One region of the Sporosarcina sp. P29 genome, then DNA from elsewhere that is predicted to be linked to it. Evidence: riboswitches for the same ligand, from Rfam matches in the RefSeq annotation. Region 1 holds a riboswitch; each other region holds the start of a gene.
What was found. Region 1 has a riboswitch for S-adenosylmethionine ahead of metK (methionine adenosyltransferase). Riboswitches for the same ligand answer to the same signal wherever they lie in the genome.
Positions count from the first base shown of each region.

Region 2: another riboswitch for S-adenosylmethionine. It lies ahead of CSV68_RS09505 (methionine ABC transporter ATP-binding protein); the one in region 1 lies ahead of metK (methionine adenosyltransferase).
Region 3: another riboswitch for S-adenosylmethionine. It lies ahead of CSV68_RS09955 (methionine biosynthesis PLP-dependent protein); the one in region 1 lies ahead of metK (methionine adenosyltransferase).

Region 1 covers NZ_PDYX01000001.1:381,287-389,002, forward strand. Annotated here, with positions in the region: gene CSV68_RS01815 (YitT family protein) at 1-19, opposite strand, end outside; gene CSV68_RS01820 (Fur-regulated basic protein FbpA) at 520-684, shown strand; gene CSV68_RS01825 (MFS transporter) at 727-1,890, opposite strand; gene CSV68_RS01830 (TetR/AcrR family transcriptional regulator) at 1,887-2,507, opposite strand; gene CSV68_RS01835 (YkuS family protein) at 2,740-2,973, opposite strand; gene CSV68_RS01840 (hypothetical protein) at 3,178-3,795, shown strand; gene CSV68_RS01845 (DUF3891 family protein) at 3,802-4,575, shown strand; gene metK (methionine adenosyltransferase) at 4,622-5,833, opposite strand; SAM riboswitch class I at 6,010-6,129, opposite strand; gene pckA (phosphoenolpyruvate carboxykinase (ATP)) at 6,307-7,716, shown strand, end outside.
Region 2 covers NZ_PDYX01000009.1:15,174-22,889, forward strand. Annotated here, with positions in the region: gene CSV68_RS09480 (carboxymuconolactone decarboxylase family protein) at 1-77, shown strand, start outside; gene bluB (5,6-dimethylbenzimidazole synthase) at 311-958, shown strand; gene CSV68_RS09490 (glycine betaine uptake BCCT transporter) at 1,350-2,837, shown strand; gene CSV68_RS09495 (tRNA dihydrouridine synthase) at 3,099-4,061, shown strand; gene CSV68_RS09500 (pyridoxal phosphate-dependent aminotransferase) at 4,188-5,354, opposite strand; SAM riboswitch class I at 5,583-5,694, shown strand; gene CSV68_RS09505 (methionine ABC transporter ATP-binding protein) at 5,814-6,827, shown strand; gene CSV68_RS09510 (methionine ABC transporter permease) at 6,820-7,488, shown strand; gene CSV68_RS09515 (MetQ/NlpA family ABC transporter substrate-binding protein) at 7,507-7,716, shown strand, end outside.
Region 3 covers NZ_PDYX01000009.1:104,103-111,818, forward strand. Annotated here, with positions in the region: gene CSV68_RS09940 (type 1 glutamine amidotransferase domain-containing protein) at 1-453, shown strand, start outside; gene CSV68_RS09945 (hypothetical protein) at 674-856, shown strand; gene CSV68_RS09950 (glucose 1-dehydrogenase) at 944-1,705, opposite strand; gene CSV68_RS09955 (methionine biosynthesis PLP-dependent protein) at 1,854-2,984, opposite strand; SAM riboswitch class I at 3,064-3,164, opposite strand; gene CSV68_RS09960 (DMT family transporter) at 3,321-3,656, shown strand; gene CSV68_RS09965 (DMT family transporter) at 3,659-3,973, shown strand; gene CSV68_RS09970 (methylated-DNA--[protein]-cysteine S-methyltransferase) at 3,980-4,507, shown strand; gene CSV68_RS09975 (FadR/GntR family transcriptional regulator) at 4,513-5,235, shown strand; gene CSV68_RS09980 ((Fe-S)-binding protein) at 5,390-6,109, shown strand; gene CSV68_RS09985 (LutB/LldF family L-lactate oxidation iron-sulfur protein) at 6,134-7,555, shown strand; gene CSV68_RS09990 (LutC/YkgG family protein) at 7,558-7,716, shown strand, end outside.

The DNA.
Region 1 (7,716 bases):
TTGCTTCAATGAAAAACATAGCGACCTCCTATGGTAAATAACAATTTAATGCACGAACTAGATTATATCTATTCTTCCCTCATAATGGTACCCCTAAGCGTCATTTAACATAAAAATAGCCACTAAAAATGCAATTATCCTCCTTACCATTCTTACTATGCCACCGATCCGCCACCTGTTCTACTGTCACTACCATTCACAAATATCACGTCTACCGGAATAAATAATGAATCAATTGATGAATTTACGTCAGGTTTGATGCGTCTTCGATTTATTTCGTCATCAGACAAAATAAGCTTCCGAACTACTATTTCTGTCATTCAATGTCGTATATGATAACATCCACACATTATTCTTTCACTAGTGTGAATCTACTATAAATCACAAGTCCCTATTACACTACCAAAACAAAATTAAATAATTAGTTGAACGGTTCGAAAGTTTCAACTATGGATTATACGGTTTAATTCGGAAAAATATCGGCTATATTTAGAGGGGGAATCAAGGAGGAAATGTACGATGAAAACAAACAAAAGGGTATGTGAGTCAAAACGAGACAAAATGATTGAAGAACTCGTTTCAAAAGGGGTATTTAAAATTGATGGGAAACAACTGTACGAATTACCGCTTCAATTATTAATGAAAGAATACGAAGCATTCGGTCAAACCGATATTCAAATGTAATGAAAAATGAGACGTACCCAATTGGGCACGTCTCATTTTTATTTACGCTTCTATAGCTGAAACTTTAGACTTTCTTAAAATCTTAAACAAAATGATGAGTAAAACCGTGATGCCTAGCGCAATTCCTATCACGGAATACTGGAAACGAATTGTCGGAGAGCCTGCTATTGCTGCAATTCCATCCAATATTAAAGGTGAACTAAATTGTCCAATGAAAATCGAACTCGATACGATTGCAATCACTCGGTCACTATGAAGAGGATTAACTAGGCTGAGCGCTTTAACGTTGATCAATGGGAACAAAATCCCTTGGCCAAAACCAATTACGCATGTACAAGCTAAAATTAGTGGGACAGAATGACTTAAAGCCAAACCAGTGAATGCAACCCCCATTAAGAATATACTGATCGGCATGATATAGGATTTCAAGATATCTTGTAGCTGAATCAATGTCAGGCTAGTAATCATACCACCTACAGTTGTAAAAGAAATCACTGTTCCTGCCAATGCTGAGCCACCTATATTGCTTTGCTCCAAGTAGAGTGCCATGTTCGTGGCAACCGAATAGTAAACTAACATAATACCTGCAGAAGCTGCTGCATATCCAAATACAGTCAATGGCATTTTCCGTTTCTCTACACTCTTATCTTGTTTAACCGGTGTATCTTTCGGTAAGAATATAAAGACCAGAATGAAAATCACGACACCCATTAAATACACATTAAACGGAGCTCTCCAACTGATAGCTGCTAAGTAACCTGCTAGCATCATAGTGATGATTCCACCAAAGTTACTGAATGCAGAATTATACCCCATCATCTTCACTTGTTCACGGCCTCTAAAATGATCACTAATTAACGTAATCCCAAGCGGCATGACTAAGCCGACACCAGCTCCTAGCACGAATCGAAAGGCTAGTAACATTTCAATCGTATTGGTAAACTGTGCGCCTACCCCTGCCAAGACATATATGAATAAGCCGATTAGAGCAACAGTCCGTTTCGGTATCCTTGACGTTAACCAACTAGAGATGAATGTAAATGGAATGATCAATAATGAAGGTGCCGTTAATATCAATTTGATAAATACGGGACTGGCCTCTGGGAAGTTTGCGGCAATCAATCCAAGGGCTGGAGATATAGCGGCTCCTGCCATAACCGTGGCCATCGAGATGGATATGATCGTTGGTTTCAACATGCGGTTCATTGGTCATCCCCCTGTTCTGGATGACGTTTTAGTTGGCGTAATACTTTTTCAGCTGATACTTTAATAGGTGAAATCTTGCGAGCATTTGTTAATAATAAGCCATGCACTAATGATAAATGATACACGGCTAATTCTTCTGCATCTCCTTCAATAAACTCCTCAGCAATTTGTCCTTTAATAATAATATGTTCAATTCTTTCGACCATGAATCGATATTTTTCCACAATTTCTTCTTTCACTTCTTGTGTTAAATAATCAGAATACAAAGCTTGCATGATCAGGATATGGCGGTGTACTCCATCACGTAATGAACCAGAATGAGTTGCTTCAGTAAGCCATTCCAATTGCTTTAAAGGACTGTTATGTTTTTCCTCCGCTTGATCCACTGTATCAATGAGTACAGTTAGTAACTCAAGAATCACCGTGACGTATAGGTCCTCTTTTGATTTGAAGTAGTGATAAAACAAGCCATGACTTTGTTCAGCTTTGTTTGTAATGTCACTAATTTTTGTTGCTGCATATCCTTTAGTACCAAATAATACGATAGCGGCTTCTTTTAAATCATGTTGCCGAGTATCGCGAATCTCTTGAATCTTTTCATTCTTTCGGGGTGACATAAAGGGTTTTCAACTCACTTCTTTTTATTGATTGACTCACGAGTCAATGTTGACCAGTTTACTGTCCTGTTGGGTTTTTGTCAACTCCCAAAAAAAGTAGCGCAAGAGTAACTTGGAGAAATGTGTTGGATTTTAACCAAGCTTTATTCAATAGCGAATTTTGCAAAATAAAAACTGAAGAACAAACACCAATTGGGTTAGTCCTTCAGTCTTATATAAAATGTATTAACTATCAACGGTGTAATCTTTTTTCAACATCTTCTACAATATCTTGTACAGAGTTGCCTTCAATACTCACCACAGGAAAGTCGAATTGGTCGATATTGACATCGCTCAATGCACGTACAACGCCCATGTCATAGCCACTTAAATTTTCATCACTTGCGAACATCTTCACTTCATGACCCTTTTCCTCTAATGCTTGTTTCACATCTTCAAATGGTATTTCTACTGCAATTTTCGCCATACTCTATTCCTCCTTAGTCCTTACTTGATTTCGCTAATACTCTATAATTTCCCCACTGTCAGTTAAGTTAAACATGGCTTCTTACGGAATGCATTTATATTTGGTAATAACTAGACGATTCATTTTGTAAGAAGTGGGTATTTTACTATTACAGCCTTAGAGTCATTATATGAAATAGATTTTATAAAGGGAGTAGACGTGATTATGTTTGGGTTATCGGATCTCATTGGCTTGGTTATTTCTAGTTTCATCATTTTACCTGTCGTGACTTTTCTGCGAGAGGCAGGATATTTTGTTATCAGTGGATTATTCGGTGTAAAAAACGCCAGACTTACTATTGGTTCGGGGCCCAGGTTATTTCAATTGGGCGTTTTAGATATACGTAAGTATTATCATGTCAACAGCTGGTTTTCCTTCGATTCAGTCAAAAGAAAAAGTAATTTTGCTTATATATGTATTTATGCCGGACCTATCTTAATTAACGTAGTAGTAGCTGTCACGATGAATGCTTTGATCGCAAATGGATTCTTTGAAGACTCCAAGACATTCTGGAATCGCTTTATTTTCTACGCATTCTATTTTGTACTATACGACTCTATTCCGATGAAAACCGTAAATGGCAAACCGAATAACGGTATGATCATTTATGAACTGCTACGATATGGCAAACGTGTCGATTTCAATGAAGAACCCATTATTCCGGGGACTACAGAAGCAGATGAAATGTATCAGGAAGAAGTCGAGAAAATTGAGAAAATAGAAGAAGAGATAAAAGAAGAAATTATACAAAATGACGGCGTTCCACCCGACAAGAAAGGATGAACTGAGATGATTGTACGTGAACATGAGAAGTCATTTATCTTCGTACAACAACATCATCATGGACACCTAGCTGAAGAATTAATGAAACATTGGAAAAAGGATATGTTTCCTGATGATCAATGGCGCCCTTCTGTACTAACCGCCATTAGGAACCACGACATCGGCTGGTCTCCTTTTGACGAACAACCTTTTTGGAATGATGCGACGTCTGCACCTTTTCAATTCACCGACTTCCCTCTTCTCCCTAAAACCGTCCTTTATCGTCAAGGTATCGATGAGGTGGAAAAGATAGATCTTTACGCAGCTATGCTTTGCAGTTTTCATTATGAACAGTTTATACAAAGCAGTAACGAGAAAGCAGCACACCTTTTTATCGAGGGCGAACAAAATCGTCGAGAACGGTTGTCTAGAGAAGTCGAAGGTTTTACTAAAGAATTATTCGAAAAACATTACGCTTTGCTGCAGCTTGGGGATAATTTTTCTTTATATTGTTGTGTGAATGATTCTGGGGTCGACAAAGCGGATGAGCATGCATTTTTTCGTAACGGCATTCCTTCCTCGAGTATTTTCCATTCATTACCGATAGAACGAATTGGGATATACTTTGCAGATCAACACACTATTAAGGTAGAGGATTACCCATTTTGCTGTTCGTTTGATGTGGAAGTGAAGCAAAAGAACGTGCTGAAACAAGATATTAAGGATAAAGGATTGCAAGTAGCTTATGAAGAGGCGGACTATGAAGTAATTTCTTTTCACATTTCACCTGCACCCAAATAAAAAGTGCAGAAAGAGGTAATAACTCCCCTTTCTGCACTTCATGACTTTATTGTTTCACGCGTACTTTACTAGCAAGTTCTTTCAACGCTTCCACTTTATCTGTCTGCTCCCATGGCAATTCGATATCAGTGCGGCCAAAGTGACCGTATGCTGCTGTTTGTTTGTAGATTGGACGACGTAGGTCAAGCATTTTAATGATTCCTGCCGGACGAAGGTCAAACAATTCACGTACGAACTCCACTAATTGCGTTTCCGATAGTTTACCCGTGTCAAATGTGTTGATTGAGATAGAAACCGGGCTCGCTACTCCAATAGCATAGGCCAACTGAACTTCACAGTGCTCAGCTAATCCTGCTGCGACAATGTTCTTTGCAACATAACGTGCTGCATAAGAAGCGGAACGGTCTACTTTTGTTGCGTCTTTCCCTGAGAATGCACCACCGCCATGACGGGCATATCCACCGTACGTATCGACGATAATTTTACGTCCAGTCAGACCGGAGTCTCCTTGAGGTCCACCCACAACAAAGCTGCCAGTAGGATTAATGAAGTATTTAGTCTCCTCGTCCAACAAGTTTTTGGGAACTACTGCATCAATGACAACTTTCTTTATATCCTTCTCAATTTGCTCGAGTGTTGCTTCAGGATGATGTTGTGTGGAAATAACGATTGTGTCAATTCGCACTGGATTATTGTCTTGATCGTATTCTACCGTTACTTGTGTTTTGCCATCAGGACGTAAATAAGAAATTAGTTCTTCTTTACGAGCTTGTGCGAGGCGTTGTGCCAATTTATGAGATAGGCTGATAGGTAAAGGCATTAATTCCGGTGTTTCATTACACGCGTATCCAAACATTAGACCTTGGTCTCCTGCACCGATTGCATCTAATTCTTCATCTGACATAGAGCCTTCGCGTGCTTCAAGTGCCACGTTAACACTTGCAGCGATTTCAGGTGATTGCTCATCAATGGAAGTAAGTACGGCGGACGTTTCGTAATCAAAGCCGTATTTTGCACGAACATAGCCAATTTCCTTAACCGTATCGCGAACAACTTTTGGAATATCCACATACGTTGTCGTAGTGATTTCTCCCATTACTAATACGAGTCCAGTCGTGATACTCGTTTCACATGCCACACGCGCATTTGGATCTTCCGTTAGGATCGCATCTAAAATTGCGTCTGAAATCTGGTCGCACATCTTGTCAGGATGGCCTTCTGTAACTGATTCTGATGTAAACAGTCGACGGTTTGTCATTTTGTTTCCCCCTATATTAAGCATCATGATACGGTACTCTCATAAGTCCCTGGTAAAGTTCCACGCCTAGACGTCAAGCATATACCATAAGGATTCAGGGCTAGACAATATAAAAAGCCCTCTACTCATATTCAATCCATGAGTAAAAGGCAAAATTTCACGCGCAGCACCTTTCACTCTTATCGTCCAAGGAATTAAACCTTGCTTCAGGTTTGGCACCTTCGCGTTAGACTTATGTCTATTGCAGGTTGCCGGGTTTCACAGGGCCTGTACCCTCCACCAACTCGGGATAAGAGTATCCGTTCATGACACATCGTATTAAAAAGTTTAGATTTTGTCAAATTTTTTATCCTAAATCACTTGAGTTTTCCATTAGTATAGATTAATATTCTTAATGTGTTATACTATTTACGAATTAGGATATTCTCATCAAGATCAAAATAAATCGACTACGCAAAGGACGGTATGTAAACATGATATCTGCAAAAATTGATGATAGTTTAAAAAGTCTTCTTAGTGGAAGCAACGTGACGATCCAAGCGTCTGTGGCGGAATTAACAGAAAAAGCAGTAGCAAGAAACGAAGCTAAACTTTCTGCTGATGGTGCAATCACTGCACGTACAGGTAAATATACAGGACGCTCACCTAAGGACAAATTCATCGTTGAAGATGCAGTGTCTAAGGATAAAGTAGATTGGGGTAGTACGAACAGTCCGATTTCAGAAGAGATCTTTGATTCATTATACACGAAAGTCATCGATCATTTGAAGGTAAAAGATGAACTCTTTGTATTTAAAGGGTTTGCAGGAGCAGATAAAGACTCTCAATTGTCTATCCAAGTAATTAATGAATTAGCTTGGCAAAATCTGTTTGTTCACCAACTATTCATCCGTCCTACCGAAGAAGAATTAAAAGCACATGAATCGCAATTCACTATTTTGGCTGCCCCTTCATTCAAAGCGGATCCAAAAGTGGATGGCACAAACTCTGAAACGTTCATCATTGTTTCGCTTGAAAAACGAATTGTCTTGATCGGTGGAACAGAGTATGCTGGAGAAATGAAAAAATCTATTTTCTCCGTTATGAACTTCTTGCTTCCTGAGCAAGATATTCTATCTATGCACTGTTCAGCAAACGTTGGAGAAGAAGGCGATGTCGCTCTATTCTTCGGACTTTCTGGAACAGGTAAAACTACACTTTCAGCAGATGCTAACCGTAAACTTATTGGAGACGATGAGCATGGATGGTCTGATAATGGCGTATTTAACATTGAAGGTGGATGTTACGCAAAATGTATCAACCTTTCTGCCGAAAAAGAACCTGAAATTTTCGGAGCAATCCGTTTCGGCGCTGTTTTAGAAAACGTTGTATTGGATGAAGTAACGCGCATTCCAGATTATGATGATAAATCACTAACAGAAAATACACGTGCTGCTTATCCAATCGAAAATATCGATAATATTGTGACACCGTCTGTTGCGGGTCACCCGAAGAATATCATCTTCCTTACGGCTGATGCTTCCGGCGTATTGCCTCCGATCTCGATTCTTACAAAAGAACAGGCAATGTACCACTTCTTGAGCGGTTTCACTTCCAAACTTGCTGGAACTGAACGTGGAATTACTGCTCCTGAACCAACATTCTCTACTTGCTTCGGTTCACCGTTCTTACCACTTCCTGCAGCAACATATGCAGAGATGCTTGGAAAGAAAATCGATGAGCACGGTTCAAAAGTGTTCCTTGTGAATACAGGTTGGACTGGCGGAATTTACGGTGTAGGTTCACGTATGAACTTGGGCTACACACGTTCAATGGTACGCGCTGCAATCGCTGGTAAATTGGATAATGTAGAAACAAAGAAAAACGAAATCTTCGGATTGAAC
Region 2 (7,716 bases), on a different contig from region 1:
TGCTGAACGCTTTATCTGTTGCGCAAACAGTCTTTACGGAGCGCGGAGTTTCCATTACGAAAGCGGACGAGAAGTGACTATATTTAGTAGGAATGGTATTTGTAAAGTGGTTTCAACCGGTGATGTGTCAAACGGTTGAAACCACTTTTTTAATTCTTGGAAATGAATCAGTTGTTTTACTGATCCAATATATGTGAGCGGTAGTTTGACAAACCTGTCTTTCCTTATATAACTTCACTATAATAAGACCGGGATGCTCTATAACGAACAGCAAACTAAATGACGTACAAGTCTAGAGGAGAGATGTTACATGTTTTCTGAAGAAGAAAAAGATGCGGTCTATAAAGTGATTTACAATAGAAGAGATGTGCGAAGTTTTTTGCCGACTCCCATTCCTGAGGATCAGATACATAATATATTGAAAGCGGCTCATCACGCACCTTCAGTAGGCTTCATGCAACCATGGAATTTCATCATCGTTTCATCTGATGAAACGAAAGAAAAGTTGGCTTGGGCAGCCGATAAAGAAAGGCGTGCGCTAGCGATTCATTATGAAGATGAAGGAGAAAAAGAGACTAAGTTCCTTGGCTTGAAAATACAAGGACTAAAAGAAGCACCTATCACTATTTGCGTGACAAGTGATCCTACGCGTGGCGGCTCACATGTGTTAGGACGTAACTCCATTCCTGAAACCGACATGTTATCAACTGCTTGTGCCATCCAAAATATGTGGCTAGCAGCATGTGCGGAAGGTTTAGCAATGGGCTGGGTGAGTTTTTATAAAAAGAACGATGTACGTGATATCCTGAATATACCACCCCATGTTGAACCGATTGCACTTTTATCTATCGGCTACACGGATAATTATCCTACTGCACCGATATTGGAGACTGCCAATTGGGAGAAACGACGAAGTTTGGATGATTTGATTTTTACTGATCAGTGGAATAACAAATAACGATTTACAGATGCATTAAGATCATTACCTTTGAAAATCATCAGCCGTGAAGTAGCTGATGATTTTCAAAGATTTTAGATAGAATTACACAAGTAGTATTTTGACAAAATGACACTCATTATTTTCCGAAGAAAAGTACAGTTAAATCTACTTTTGACTAGGTAGAAGGTCATTATTAATTCATTCAGTGAAATTGATCTGGGATAAGTAATTTCATAAAACAACTCTTATTTGTTATATCCTGTCTATGTTTGTCATGCTTTATGAATAAATAAAGTAACTCATTTGATATTCCCCTCTATTTTTTACCTTTTGCCTTCTCCCGAAAGTATATGTATAGTATATAATCGTTCATTAGTTGAACAAGTAACCTTATTTTGAAAGGAGAAACATGAGAAAAATATCAAATGTCTTTTACATTACGATCGCATTGATCGTCGTTACGGTTGGGTACGGCGTATTTGCATCGGAAAGCTTCGAAACCATTACAATGAATGCAAAGAATTTTGTCGCATCCTCATTTGGATGGTACTACTTGCTGTTGCTTTCATTATTACTATTATTAAGCATTTTCCTCATTTTTAGTCCGTATGGTAAGATTCGACTCGGTAAAGATACCGACCGACCTGAATTTTCTACGGTTACGTGGATTGCTATGCTGTTTTCAGCAGGAATGGGTATCGGATTAGTGTTCTATGGAGCGGCTGAACCTTTATCACATTTCGTCAATCCAGCAACAGAAGATCCAAACACCGATGAAGCCTTTAAGGAAGGATTACGTGAATCATTCCATCACTGGGGACTTCATGTATGGGCGATGTATGGAATAGTTGCACTATCTCTCGCTTATTTTCAGTTCCGTAAAGATGCACCTGGTTTAATTTCAGCAACATTGAAACCGATTTTTGGCAAGAAGATGGATGGTCCTTGGGGAATATTCGTTGATGTTCTTGCAGTCTTTGCCACCGCATTTGGTGTTGCAACAACTCTCGGTTTCGGTGCTGTTCAAATTAATGCAGGGCTGAATTATTTGTTTGGGATTGAGATCGGAACATTCTCTCAGTTTATTATTATCGCTATAGTTACAGTACTGTTTATCATTTCCGCTTCGTCGGGACTAAGTAAAGGGATCAAGTATTTATCCAATACAAACTTGGTACTTGCTGTGTTACTTCTTGCATTCGTTGTTGTGTTGGGACCGACGTTGTTAATATTGAATATGTTTACTGAATCACTTGGTGGTTACGTAGGAAATCTAGTTCAAATGAGTCTACGTACAGCACCGCTTAATGCAGGTAATCAGCAATGGCTGTTTGACTGGACGATTTTCTACTGGGCTTGGTGGATTTCATGGGCACCGTTCGTCAGTATGTTTATCGCACGTGTCTCAAAGGGCCGTACGATCCGAGAATTCATGGTGGGTGTCCTTCTTGCACCTACATTGCTTTGTGCATTTTGGTTCTCTACGTTCGGTACGACAGCTGTCGACATACAGCGTCGCGGAATAGCCGATATCGCAAGTTCTTCGTCTGAGCTAGTGGTCTTTGAAATGTTTAACGAAATGCCGTGGTCGTTTATTATTTCGATTATCGCCATTCTATTAATTGCATCGTTCTTCGTGACTAGTGCTGACTCTGCGACGTTTGTGCTCGGTATGCAATCGACGTATGGGTCACTGACACCGCCTACTAGTGTAAAAATGATTTGGGGTATTATCCAATCGTCCATTGCATTAATTCTGTTATCAGTGGGTGGCTTGGCTGCCTTACAAAACACGATCATTATTGCCGCCTTACCATTCTCGTTCGTCATGTTATTGATGGTCATCTCTTTAATGAAAGAGTTGCGCAGAGAGAAACCAATGCGTAGGCAGTGGTGAAATAGTAGTTGAAGCCGTTGCTGTAAATAGCAACGGTTTTTAATTTCCCATACGGTATTAAGCGACTCTGTTTGATGAATAAACCAACATCAAATAGAGTCGCTTACTAATAAATTTTAGTGGTAGCTCAAAGAAGTGGAATTCATCTGTGCATTTTTTGTATAATAGTGAGACTGGCATCTGTAAGGGTTGAGTATATGTAATAAAACCATTTTTTGTACACACAGCTGCAGGTTTTGAAGAGAGGATTTGAACGTAACGATGAGTACTAATTTTTGGCGTGATCTACCACGGCCATTTTTCATACTAGCACCGATGGAGGATGTAACGGATGTTGTTTTTCGCCATGTAGTAAGCGAAGCTGCACGTCCGGATGTATTCTTTACGGAATTTACGAATACGGAAAGCTTTTGTCATCCAGAAGGAATCTTCAGCGTGCGCGGACGTTTGGCGTTTACAGAAGACGAACAGCCAATCGTCGCTCATATATGGGGAGACAAGCCTGAACATTTTCGCGAGATGAGTATTGGGATGGCGGAACTTGGTTTCAAAGGATTGGATATTAATATGGGATGCCCTGTGCCGAACGTTGCAACAAAAGGTAAGGGCAGTGGGCTGATTAACCATCCTGAAACTGCCGCGGCAATTATTCAAGCTGCAAAAGCTGGAGGATTACCTGTCAGTGTCAAGACGCGTCTTGGCTACACTGACATTGAAGAGTGGCGCACATGGCTCAGACATGTACTGGAGCAAGATATCGCGAACCTTTCGATCCATCTCCGTACTCGTAAGGAAATGAGTAACGGCAATGCACATTGGGAATTGATTCCTGAAATCAAAAAGCTTCGTGATGAAATAGCGCCCGACACATTGCTGACGATCAACGGGGATATTCTTGATCGTCAAATGGGTATGGAGCTTGTGGAGAAGTACGGTGTGGATGGGGTTATGATAGGACGTGGAATATTTCATAATCCGTTTGCATTTGAAAAAGAGAAGAAAGAGCATGATCATAAAGAGTTGCTGGATCTTTTGCGTCTACACTTGGACCTCTTTGATAAATACTCGACAGAACTTGAACCTCGACTATTTAAACCACTACGTCGTTTCTTCAAGATTTACATTAAAGGGTTCCGTGGAGCAGCCGAACTTCGAAATGAATTGATGAGCACGAATACGACAGATGAAGTGCGTGCACTACTGGACAACGCAGACCTCGATTAATATATTTCAGAAAAGCCTGTAACGAAAATGATTTTAGACATGTGAAAGCCTCCTTACCATTCCAGAAATACTGGGATGAGTAAGGAGGCTTTTTGAATAATGGATGTTAGGTGCAATTACATGTTCTTATTTAAATAAACCGAGCTTTTCAATACGACGAACCGCTTCTTGCAACCGTTCTTCACTTTCTAACAACCCAACACGAATATATCCTTCTCCATGAACACCAAATCCGTTCCCTGGTGATACTGCGACGTCTGCTTTATCCAGTAATAAATCGGCGAAAGTTTCGCTTGTAAAGCCTTCTGGGACAGGTAGCCAAGCGAAAAATGAGCCGGTTGGAGCTGTGACATCCCAACCGATGCGTTCGCACTCCGTTAGCAATACTGTCAGGCGACCTTGATAGAGAGCCACTAACTCTTCAACGCATTGTTGAGGTCCCGTCAATGCTTCAATTGCGGCACGTTGAACTGCTGGGAAGATACTAGTGAATAAATGGTCTTGCAATACATTTAAAGCTTCAATTATTTCAGAGTTACCAACGGCAAACCCAACACGCCAGCCTGCCATATTATACATTTTGGAGAGGGACAGCATTTCAATGCCGACTTCTTTTGCCCCTTCTGTTTGTAAGAAACTTATAGGTTTCTCACTCTCGAAACCAATGCCTCCATATGCAAAATCTTGTAAGACAGCAATCTGATTTTCTTTAGCAAATGCTACAGTTTTTTCATAAAACTCGGGAGTTGCTGTGACGCCTGTAGGATTACTAGGATAGTTTAAGTACATTAATTTAGCATCTTTTTTCTGATCATCGGTTAGTTCATCGTAATCAGGAAGAAATTCATTTTCCTTACGTAACGGCATCGTATCATATCGAATGCCGGCTAAACTTACACCTGACAAGTAATCGGGATAACCAGGGTCTGGCAGCAATAATAGGTCTCCTTCATTCATAATAGCTAAAGGTAGTTCTACAACACCAATTTTTGTGCCGCCTAGTACCGCAACTTCAGTTTCAGGGTCAATCGTGACATCGTATTCACGCTGATAATATTCAGCGACTGCTTGTTTTAAAGCAAGAGTCCCTCTGAATGGAGAGTAACCATGTGTCGCTGGATCTTCAACAGCTTCTTGCAACGCTTTAATAATATGAGGAGGTGTCGGCTGATCAGGATTTCCACGCCCTAGATTAATCACATCTCTGCCTTCATCCATAGCCTTTTCTACTTTATTTAATAATATCGTAAAGAAATGCGGAGGGAGATTCTGTAACCGGTTGGACAATGCCATAGTTTATTCCTTCTTTCTTTGATAGGGTATTTGCGTTAAGTATACATAGATCATACTAGACTTTTCAATAGAAGGTTTACTATTCGATTCCAGATGATTGCAAAAATTGAGTGCAATAAACAAAGTTGATAGAAAAAGTCGGATATTCTGTTGAATTGTCGTTATTCACCTTGACAGTTTTATTAATTCAGATTAGTATATGTTTTACGCATATAATTTAATATCAATCTCTTATCAAGAGTGACTGAGGGAAAAGGCCCGTTGAAGTCCAGCAACCCCTTGAATGAATCGAGGAAGGTGCCAAATCCTACAGCATGGTTTTCCATCTGAGAGATAAGCTGAGAATATTTCAGTAATTCTTTCATTTAGAAAATGAAAGAATTTTTTTAATTTAAAGAGAAGTGTTAATGCCATCAATTAATTATTATTATTTACTTGAATGTAGAAAGAAGTGAGAACATGATCCAAATTCAACATTTGTCTAAGGTATATCAGACAAAAGAAAGAGTGGTAAAAGGTGTAGATGATGTATCACTAGACATCGAGACTGGAGAAATATTTGGTATTGTCGGTTATTCAGGAGCGGGAAAAAGTTCTCTCATACGCTGTTTGAATTTGTTGGAAAAACCAACGAGCGGCACGATCTTAATTAATGATGTGAATTTAACAAAACTATCAGGAGTTCAACTTCGGCAGGCGCGCTTGAAGATTGGAATGATATTTCAGCACTTTTATTTAATAAGCCAAAAGACGATTTTCGAAAATGTCGCATTTGCTTTACAGGCAGCCAAAATGCCGTCAGATAAAATAGAAATTCGTGTAATGGAACTACTGGAAATGGTGGGACTGTCTGAAAAACGCAATGTATATCCCGCGCAGTTGAGCGGGGGGCAGAAGCAACGCGTTGGTATTGCGAGAGCCTTAGCCAATAATCCATCCGTTTTGCTTTGTGATGAAGCGACATCTGCACTGGACCCTAACACGACGATGTCTATATTACGATTGTTGAAAAAGATCAATAAAGAATTGAATATTACCATTGTGTTAATTACGCATGAGATGAATGTGGTAAAAGAGATTTGTGATCGCATGGCGATTATGCAGGATGGTAAAGTTATTGAAGAAGGACAGGTGTATGACATCTTTTCTAACCCGGTTCAACCTTTGACAAAGGAGTTTATTAGCAGTGTAGTATCTTATGACATCCCTGAAGCTGTCATATCTAATTTGGTCGGTACACTGATAAAAATCACATTTAAAGGTGAAGTAGCGATGGAGGGTGTGATTTCCGATACAATGCAGAAGTATAGAGTCAAAGGAAACTTCCTGCATGGATCGATTGAATATATTCAAGAACGAGCACTTGGGATTTTCTTAATGGAATTACAAGGTGAACATGAAGAAGTAGAGCAAGCGATTGCATACATACTTGAACAAAACGCACAAGTGGAGGTGATCCGACAACATGTTTGATCTAGCCCACATCATGGAACTTATGCCGGATATTATGAAAGCATTTGGTGAAACACTTTATATGATCGGCATCTCCCTTTCGATTGCGCTGATCATTGGGTTGCCGCTTGGTGTTCTATTATTTACAACAGATAAAGGACTATTTTTAGAGAACCGTGCAATTAATTCGGTTGTTGGATTTTTCGTCAACATTATTCGCTCGATTCCATTCATTATTCTACTTGTAGCCCTAATACCATTGACGAAACTAATCGTTGGAAATACGATTGGACCGGCAGCTGCAAGTGTATCGCTTTCTGTTGCAGCGATTCCTTTCTTTGCGAGGATTGTTGAGACGTCCATGCGTGAAATAGACAAAGGGGTTATAGAAGCAGCCATTTCAACGGGTGCTTCACCATGGATGATTATTTGGAATGTGCTACTACCTGAATCTAAGTCGAGTATTATCCAAGGACTTACACTGACGTTAATTAACTTAGTTGCCTATTCAGCAATGGCTGGATTTGTTGGTGGTGGAGGAATTGGAGACTTGGCCATTCGTTTCGGCTATTACCGATATGATGACAGTATTATGCTAGTTACCGTCGCCATTTTAATAGTGCTAGTGCAGTTGATTCAATTTGGTGGAGACCGTTTTTCAAAAATGATAGATAAAAGATAATAGGGGAGAGATGGATTTATGAAGAAACTAGTACTGGCATTCATTCTTACTGCGCTGGTTGCGGCATTGGCAGCTTGTGGAGGAGAAAAGTCTACCGAAAAATCGGATGACGATAAAAATATTCATTTTGGTGCAACAGCAGGCCCTTATAGTGACATGTTAAAAAAAGCCATTCAACCAGCACTTGAGGAAAAGGGATATACTGTTAAAATAACAGAATTCAGCGAC
Region 3 (7,716 bases), on a different contig from region 1:
ACAGCGTACAAAGAAGCTGGACATGAAGTAGAAGTGATTGGCGCGGAAGCGGGAACTGAAGTAACAGGGATGAAAGAAAATACAAAAGTGAAAATTGATAAAGCAATTGCTGACGCTAAATCATCGGATTATGATGCTTTGTTTATTCCGGGCGGATTTTCACCTGACATTTTGCGTGCAGATGATCGTTTCGTAAAATTTGTCAAAGAATTTATGGATGCAGAAAAACCTGTATTCGCAATTTGTCACGGCCCACAATTGCTCATCACAGCGAAAGCACTTGAAGGACGCGATGCCACAGGATACACGTCTATTCGTGTAGATATGGAATATGCAGGTGCAAAATACGCGGACAAAGAAGTAGTAGTTTGTCAGAACCAACTCGTAACAAGCCGCACACCTGATGATATTCCGGCATTTAATCGTGAATCACTTAAACTTCTAGAGAAATAATAATTGTTTCGACCGTCAAGGTGTAAAAGCCTTGGCGGTTTTTTTATGCCTTCTTAACATTAAAACGCCGCTTACAACATACGATAACAATACAATTTCACATTCGTTGAAAAAGATTCTCAATTGTACTTGAAAAAGGTTCTCAATGAGAGTATGCTAAAAGCAACGAATAAATCGGAGAGACGATCGCGTCTTACAATGGAAAGGTTGGGGATCTACTATGTATAAGATTGTTGCATGGGCGGTATTAGCAGGGATTGCATTAGGTACAGTAGCAGGATTTTCATTTGGAAGTAAAGAACTGGCAGGAATGCTCGCTGGAGTGGCGGCACTCGCATTTATAGCGGCACCTGCAGCGGTCGTCTATGCAAGCGAAAAGAAGAAATGGCAGCAAGCTCATTAATAGACGAAAAAGCATCCGAAATTTTGGATGCTTTTTTGTATGATTTTCATTAGATATTCCCAAAGATTTTTCTTGAAATACATAACCTTAATATGCAGACCATCCATTGTCAGCTTCCATGACAACGCCGTTAACATAAGAGGATTCATCTGATGCAAGGAATAGTGCAATGTTTGCAATTTCTTCCTTAGTTCCCGGACGGCTCATCATGTTTACGCCCCTTAGAGCTTGCTTCATGCCGAATTCATCCGGTTGAGTCAAACTGTTTGTGATATTAGTCGGTATTTGCGCTGGGGCAATTGCGTTACAGCGGATGTTTAATGGACCGTATTGAGAAGCAACGCTTTTTGTCATCCCTGCGACCGCATGCTTTGAAGCGGTGTAAGCAAAACCACCTCTACCACCTGTCACTGCTGAGATAGAAGCCATGTTGACGATAACCCCTGACTTTTTTTCTTCGAAGATAGCTAATGCTTTACGAGTTGCACGCATCACACCTGTTGTGTTGATTGCCAATACTTTGTCCCATACTTCATCTGTCACTGTAGCCGCAGAGTACATATTGTCCATAATCCCAGCATTGTTCACTAGAATATCAAGAGTACCGAATCGCTCAACTGCTGTATCAATCATTTTTTGTACATCTTCCTCAACTGTCACGTTGGTTTTAACTGCTAGCGCTTCACCGCCAGTACTTTTGATCGTCTGGACAGTTTCTTCCGCACCTTCCATATTCATATCTGCGATGATAAGCTTTGCGCCTTCACGGGCATACAGTACAGCAATTTCTCGTCCAATCCCAGAACCAGCGCCAGTTACTACTGCTACTTTATTTTCTAAACGTTTCAACAATATCGCCTCCAATAGTATTCGTATGTTCTTTTTTATTATATACTTTAATGTCTAACTATTGAAAGGTTTAGCTTCATTGCTTTGACTACATAAAAAACTCGAACTGTCATAGTTAAGCTGACGGTTCGAGTTGTACTGTTTACTATTATTGAACTTTTATGCCTTCGACTACTTCTTTTGCAGCATAAAGAGCTTGTTTCACATCAGCAATCAAATCGTCTACATCTTCGACTCCAACCGAGAAACGTAGTAGACGGTCGTCCACTCCACGGCGATTACGTTCTTCCAATGGAATATCCATATGTGTCTGTGTAGTTGGATACGTGATAAAGCTTTCCACACCACCCAAACTTTCAGCGAATGAAATAAGGTTCATGTTTTCAAGGAATGGTCCCACCCACTCGCTATTCTGTACACGGAATGACAACATACCCCCAATACCAGCGTAGAGCACATCGACAATGAGTGGTTCTTGTTCTAAATAAGATACCATTGCTTTCGCATTCGCGTCATGTTGTTTCATACGTAAGTGCAATGTTTTTAGACCGCGAACGACAAGCCATGAGTCAAGGGGAGACAATGTAGCTCCAATCGCATTATGGTTAGTAAATAGGCGTTCGCATAATTCCTCACCCTTTGCGACGACTAAACCTGCTAGTACGTCATTATGTCCCCCGATATATTTCGTTGCACTATGAATGACAATATCTGCACCTTCTTCAATAGGTCGCTGGAAATAGGGTGTTAAGAACGTATTGTCGACAATTAGCAATAAACCATGTTTTTTTGCCAATTCCGCATACGTACTGATTGCTATGTTTTGCATTAATGGATTGGTGGGTGTTTCCAAGAAGATCGCTTTTGTGCGATTAGTAATCGCTTGCTCGACTTCTGAAACATCATCGAACGATAAGTATCGCGTCTTCACATTGTACGTCTCTTCATATTGATTAAATAAGCGATACGTACCGCCATATAGGTCTTCAGGCGCTAATAGTTCTGAATCTGTCTTAAATAAAGATAAAATTAGTTGAATGGCTGCCATTCCAGAACTGCACGCATATCCTTGATCACCGGATTCCAAGTTTGCAATTCCATCCTCTAAGACAGAACGCGTAGGGTTTTTTGTACGTGTGTAATCATATCCAGTAGATTTGCCCAGACCTTCATGATGGTATGCTGTCGACAAGTAAATCGGCGTATTTACTGCTCCGGTTTTCTCATCACTGTGATTTCCAAGTTGTACTAATCTAGTTTCTAATCCGTTGTTTGTCATGAATATCCATCCCCCCAGAAAAATAAAAAAGAACCTCTTCTTTTCGAATAGGCCCTCGAACATACAAGTGTATACAGTATTCTCATCTTCAAGGTGGTGTCACCCTTGGAATTAGCACCGTGCCTGGGGCTGGTTGCTGAGACATCGCTGGGCCTATCCCTCCGTCTCTCTCGATAAGAATATTCACAATATAGGCAAAACTGTTGACGGATTTATTCTATCATGCAGATATACTAGATGCAAGTTCCCTTTTATCGTCATTCGATGATTTTTTGTTTCAGTAAAAGATTTGCTATACTTATAGATACTCTTCACGATGGAAAGGAGATTTTTAATTTGGCTTGGGGGTATGTCGCGCTGGCGGCTATTATAGAGATTTTCTGGGTAGTCGGTCTTCGTTACTCTGAAACAGTTATTCAATGGACTGGAACCGGTGTGGCAATTGTTTTCAGTTTTTATTTCATTATTAAAGCATGTGAAAAATTACCTTCCGGGACGGTATACGCAGTTTTTACCGGATCAGGTGCCGCTGCAATCCTTTTAGTGGATATATTCATCTTTCAAGCAGGCTTCACATGGGTTACGCTGACATTCATCGGATTAATCGTCATTGGGGTAATCGGCATTAAGTTGACTACAGATGAAAAAGCGGATACAGAAGGAGGTAGCTGACAATGGCTTGGGTGTACTTGGCTATTGCGAGTCTCGGGGAGATTTTCGGTGTGGTAAGTATTAATTATTATTTACAGAAGCGTTCAATTAAAAGATTGTTACTTATTGTGGGGATATTTGGTTTCGGCTTTGTTTTTCTATCACTTGCGATGCGTGAAATTCAGATGAGTACAGCTTATGCGGTATGGACAGGGTTAGGAGCAGCAGGAGCCGTATTGATGGGGATTTTGATTTTTAAAGAATCTGCTAGCATCAAACGTCTCTTCTTTTTATCACTCATTATTCTCGGTGCAGTCGGCTTAAAGTTATTCGGATAAAGGGGAGTGAACATACTGGTTTATTGGACACAATTTGATTTCGACGAATGGACAGTGACACTAGCTGCTACAGAAAAAGGACTTTGCTACGTGGGACTTGCCGAAAAAAGTTTGGAACATATGAAGGATTGGACTAAGCGATTTGATAATAAAGAATTAAAGGAAGATGAAACAAAGCTTGAAGTCTATACGAGTCGGTTCATAGAGTATTTTTCAGGGAAAGCTACTGGTTTTTCAGAGCTGTCGCTTGATTTAAAGGGAACACCCTTTCAACTGCAAGTATGGGAAGCACTACAACGAATACCATATGGTGAAATCGTAACTTATTCGAAAATTGCAGAACAAATAGGAAAAGTATCTTCTGTTCGGGCTGTAGCATCTGCAATAGGCAAAAATCCGATATTGATCGCGGTGCCTTGTCACCGTGTGATTTCAAAAAGTGGAGGATTGTCAGGCTATCGTGATGGTATGGAACATAAAAGTAACTTGCTGCAACTGGAGAAATCGAGCTTGATAAGTGATAGGACGGAGTGAGCAACATGAAATATAAGCAAATTAAACAGAAGAAAATATATGAAGAAGTGGCGGATAGTTTATTAGACTCCATTCAATCTGGAGAGTTAAAGCCGGGTGATAAATTAGATTCTGTACAGCAACTGGCTGAAAACTTTACAGTTGGCAGATCAACAATTCGCGAAGCCTTATCAACATTACGTGCTAGAGGGCTTATAGAAATGCGACAAGGAGAGGGAACATATGTCAAGGAGTTTTCATCCGTCGATATGATCTTTCCGTTACAGAGTGCCATGCTCATGAATCAACAGGATATTCAACATTTGTTAGCTGTGAGAAAAATAGTTGAGACCGGAGCCGCAGCAAATGCAGCCGAATCCCGTACAGTATACGATTTAAAAAAGATGGAAACTGCACTCAATGAAATGAAAAAGCATGCCGGGGATATTTTGCTAGGTGAAAAAGCGGATCTAGACTTCCATTTTGCAATCGCAGAAGCAACAAAAAATCCATTATTGGTAAATTTGTTGAGCCAAGTGGCAGGACTAATGAGTGAATCGATGAGAGAGACACGTCGTATTTGCCTTTATTCGGAGACTGCGACAGTAGATCGTTTGCATGATGAGCATGAGGCCATATTTTTAGCGATTAAATCACAGCAACCAGAAATTGCGTCTAGTACTATGCAAGCCCATCTTCTGAATGTGGAGTCTGTTCTAATAGATCATTGGAAGTCAGTAAAAGAATAACATTACTCACTCATTTTCTTTTGAGCGATTTTTTTATAGCGAAATAAATGAATGCTCTGTCAATGAACAAATCTTTGTAGTATGCTATGTAAAATATTAGTCATCTGATGACCTGTTGACTGTGTGAAATATTTTAGCGAAGAGGTGAAGTGAAATGAAGGTTAGCTTATTTATCACATGTCTTGTAGACATGTTTTATGCAGAAGCCGGCAAAGACATGGTAGAAGTATTGGAAAGACAAGGCTGTGAATTATCGTTTCCAAAGGGGCAAGTTTGCTGCGGACAGCCTGCTTATAACAGCGGTTATGTAGAAAATTCCAAATCGGCAATGAAGAATATGATCAAGGCATTTGAAAATGCGGAGTATGTTGTCACGCCTTCAGGATCTTGTGCCACCATGTTTAAATTGTATCCTGATGTATTCAAAGATGATCCCAATTGGTTACCAAGAGCGCAAGAGTTGGCAGATAAAACGTATGAGTTCACTCAGTTTCTTGTCAATGTATTGCAAGTGGAAAACGTTGGAGCTAAATTGATGGGAAAGGCCACTTATCATCCGTCTTGCCATATGACGAGATTACTAGGCGCAAGTGAAGAACCAAGAAAGCTATTGAATCAAGTGGAAGGACTCGAAATGATCCCTTTACCCAATGCACATAATTGTTGTGGATTTGGCGGAACATTCTCCGTGAAGATGGGAGATATCTCTGAACAAATGGTAGATGAGAAGGTGAATAGTGCCATGGCGACTGAAGCAGATTATTTAATTGGGGCGGACTGTGGTTGCCTGATGAATATTGGCGGACGAGCAGAACGTGTAGGCAAGCCTATCCGTGTTATGCATATCGCGCAAGTATTGAATAGTCATGAGTAAATCAAAAAAAGTGAGGTGATAGCAATGGCGATGAAGTTCAGTAAGAAAAACTTTACAGATCGTACAAAGGATAATATTTCAGATGATTTCATGAGGCAGGCAGTGGCGAGCGCACAAGAACGTTTGCATGGAAGAAGACTCGATGCTGCAGAGGAGTTAGGTAGTTGGGAAGAATGGCGTTCACATGGGGAAGAAATTCGTCAGCATGTTCTTGAAAATTTAGATTATTATTTACATCAGCTAAGTGAAAATGTTTCACAACGTGGTGGTCATGTATTCTTTGCGAAGACCGCTGAAGAAGCTAGTGAGTATATTCGAGATGTCATCAAGAAAAAAGAGGGCAAAAAAGTTGTGAAGTCGAAATCCATGGTAACGGAAGAAATCAATCTGAATAATGTTCTAGAAGAAGCTGGATGCGAAGTCATTGAGACAGACTTAGGTGAGTATATCCTTCAAGTAGATGATCATGATCCACCCTCTCATATCGTAGCGCCAGCACTTCATAAAAACAGAGAACAAATTCGCGAAGTATTTGCGGAAAAACTTGACTACCACAATACATCTAAACCGGAAGAATTAGCTTTGCATGCACGTGAAAAACTGCGTCAAGAATTCTTGGATGCAGACATAGGTATTACAGGTTGTAACTTTGCGATAGCTGAAACAGGCTCGATTAGTCTTGTGACGAATGAAGGGAATGCACGACTTGTATCCGCATTGCCGAAAACTCAAATTACGGTAATGGGTATGGAGCGGGTGGTACCTTCATTTGAAGAATTCGAAGTACTGGTCAGCTTATTGACGCGAAGTGCAGTAGGTCAAAAATTGACGAGCTATGTCACGGCGTTAACAGGTCCTAGAGATGAAGGGGACGTGGATGGCCCTGAAGAATTTCATTTAGTCATTGTTGACAATGGTCGTTCTGAAATATTAGGGACAGAATTCCAGTCCGTGTTGCAATGTATCCGATGTGCTGCATGTGTCAACGTGTGTCCCGTTTATCGCCATATTGGCGGGCACTCATACGGCTCTATTTATTCGGGCCCTATTGGTGCTGTGCTATCGCCGTTGCTTGGAGGCTACGACGATTTCAAGGAGCTACCTTTTGCATCCACGCTATGCGGAGCATGCACGGATGCTTGTCCGGTGAAAATCCCTCTTCACGAACTACTTCATTCACACCGTCGCATCATGGTGGAAGAAGAAGGCCGATCACCTATTTCAGAGAGGCTGGCAATGAAAGCATTCGGGATCGGTGCTTCTTCCAATCCGTTGTACTCTATGGGCTCAAAGGTAGCATCTACCGCGATGAAACCGTTGACGAAAAATGACCGGATTTCAAAAGGTCCAGGTCCACTGAAAGACTGGACAGACTTACGGGAGTTCCCGGCTGTCGGAAATACGCGTTTCCGAGACTGGTTTTATGATCAGAAAGGAGGCAAATAAGCATGGTAGGATCGATACAAAACCGCGATGCTTTTCTAGATAAGATTGCGGCACAATTAGGTCGCGAACCGAAAAAGAAAGTAGAAAAACCGATATGGAAACATCAACCTCAGCGCACTGTGTTAGCAGATGCTTCTATAGATGATTTACTCGAAGTATTA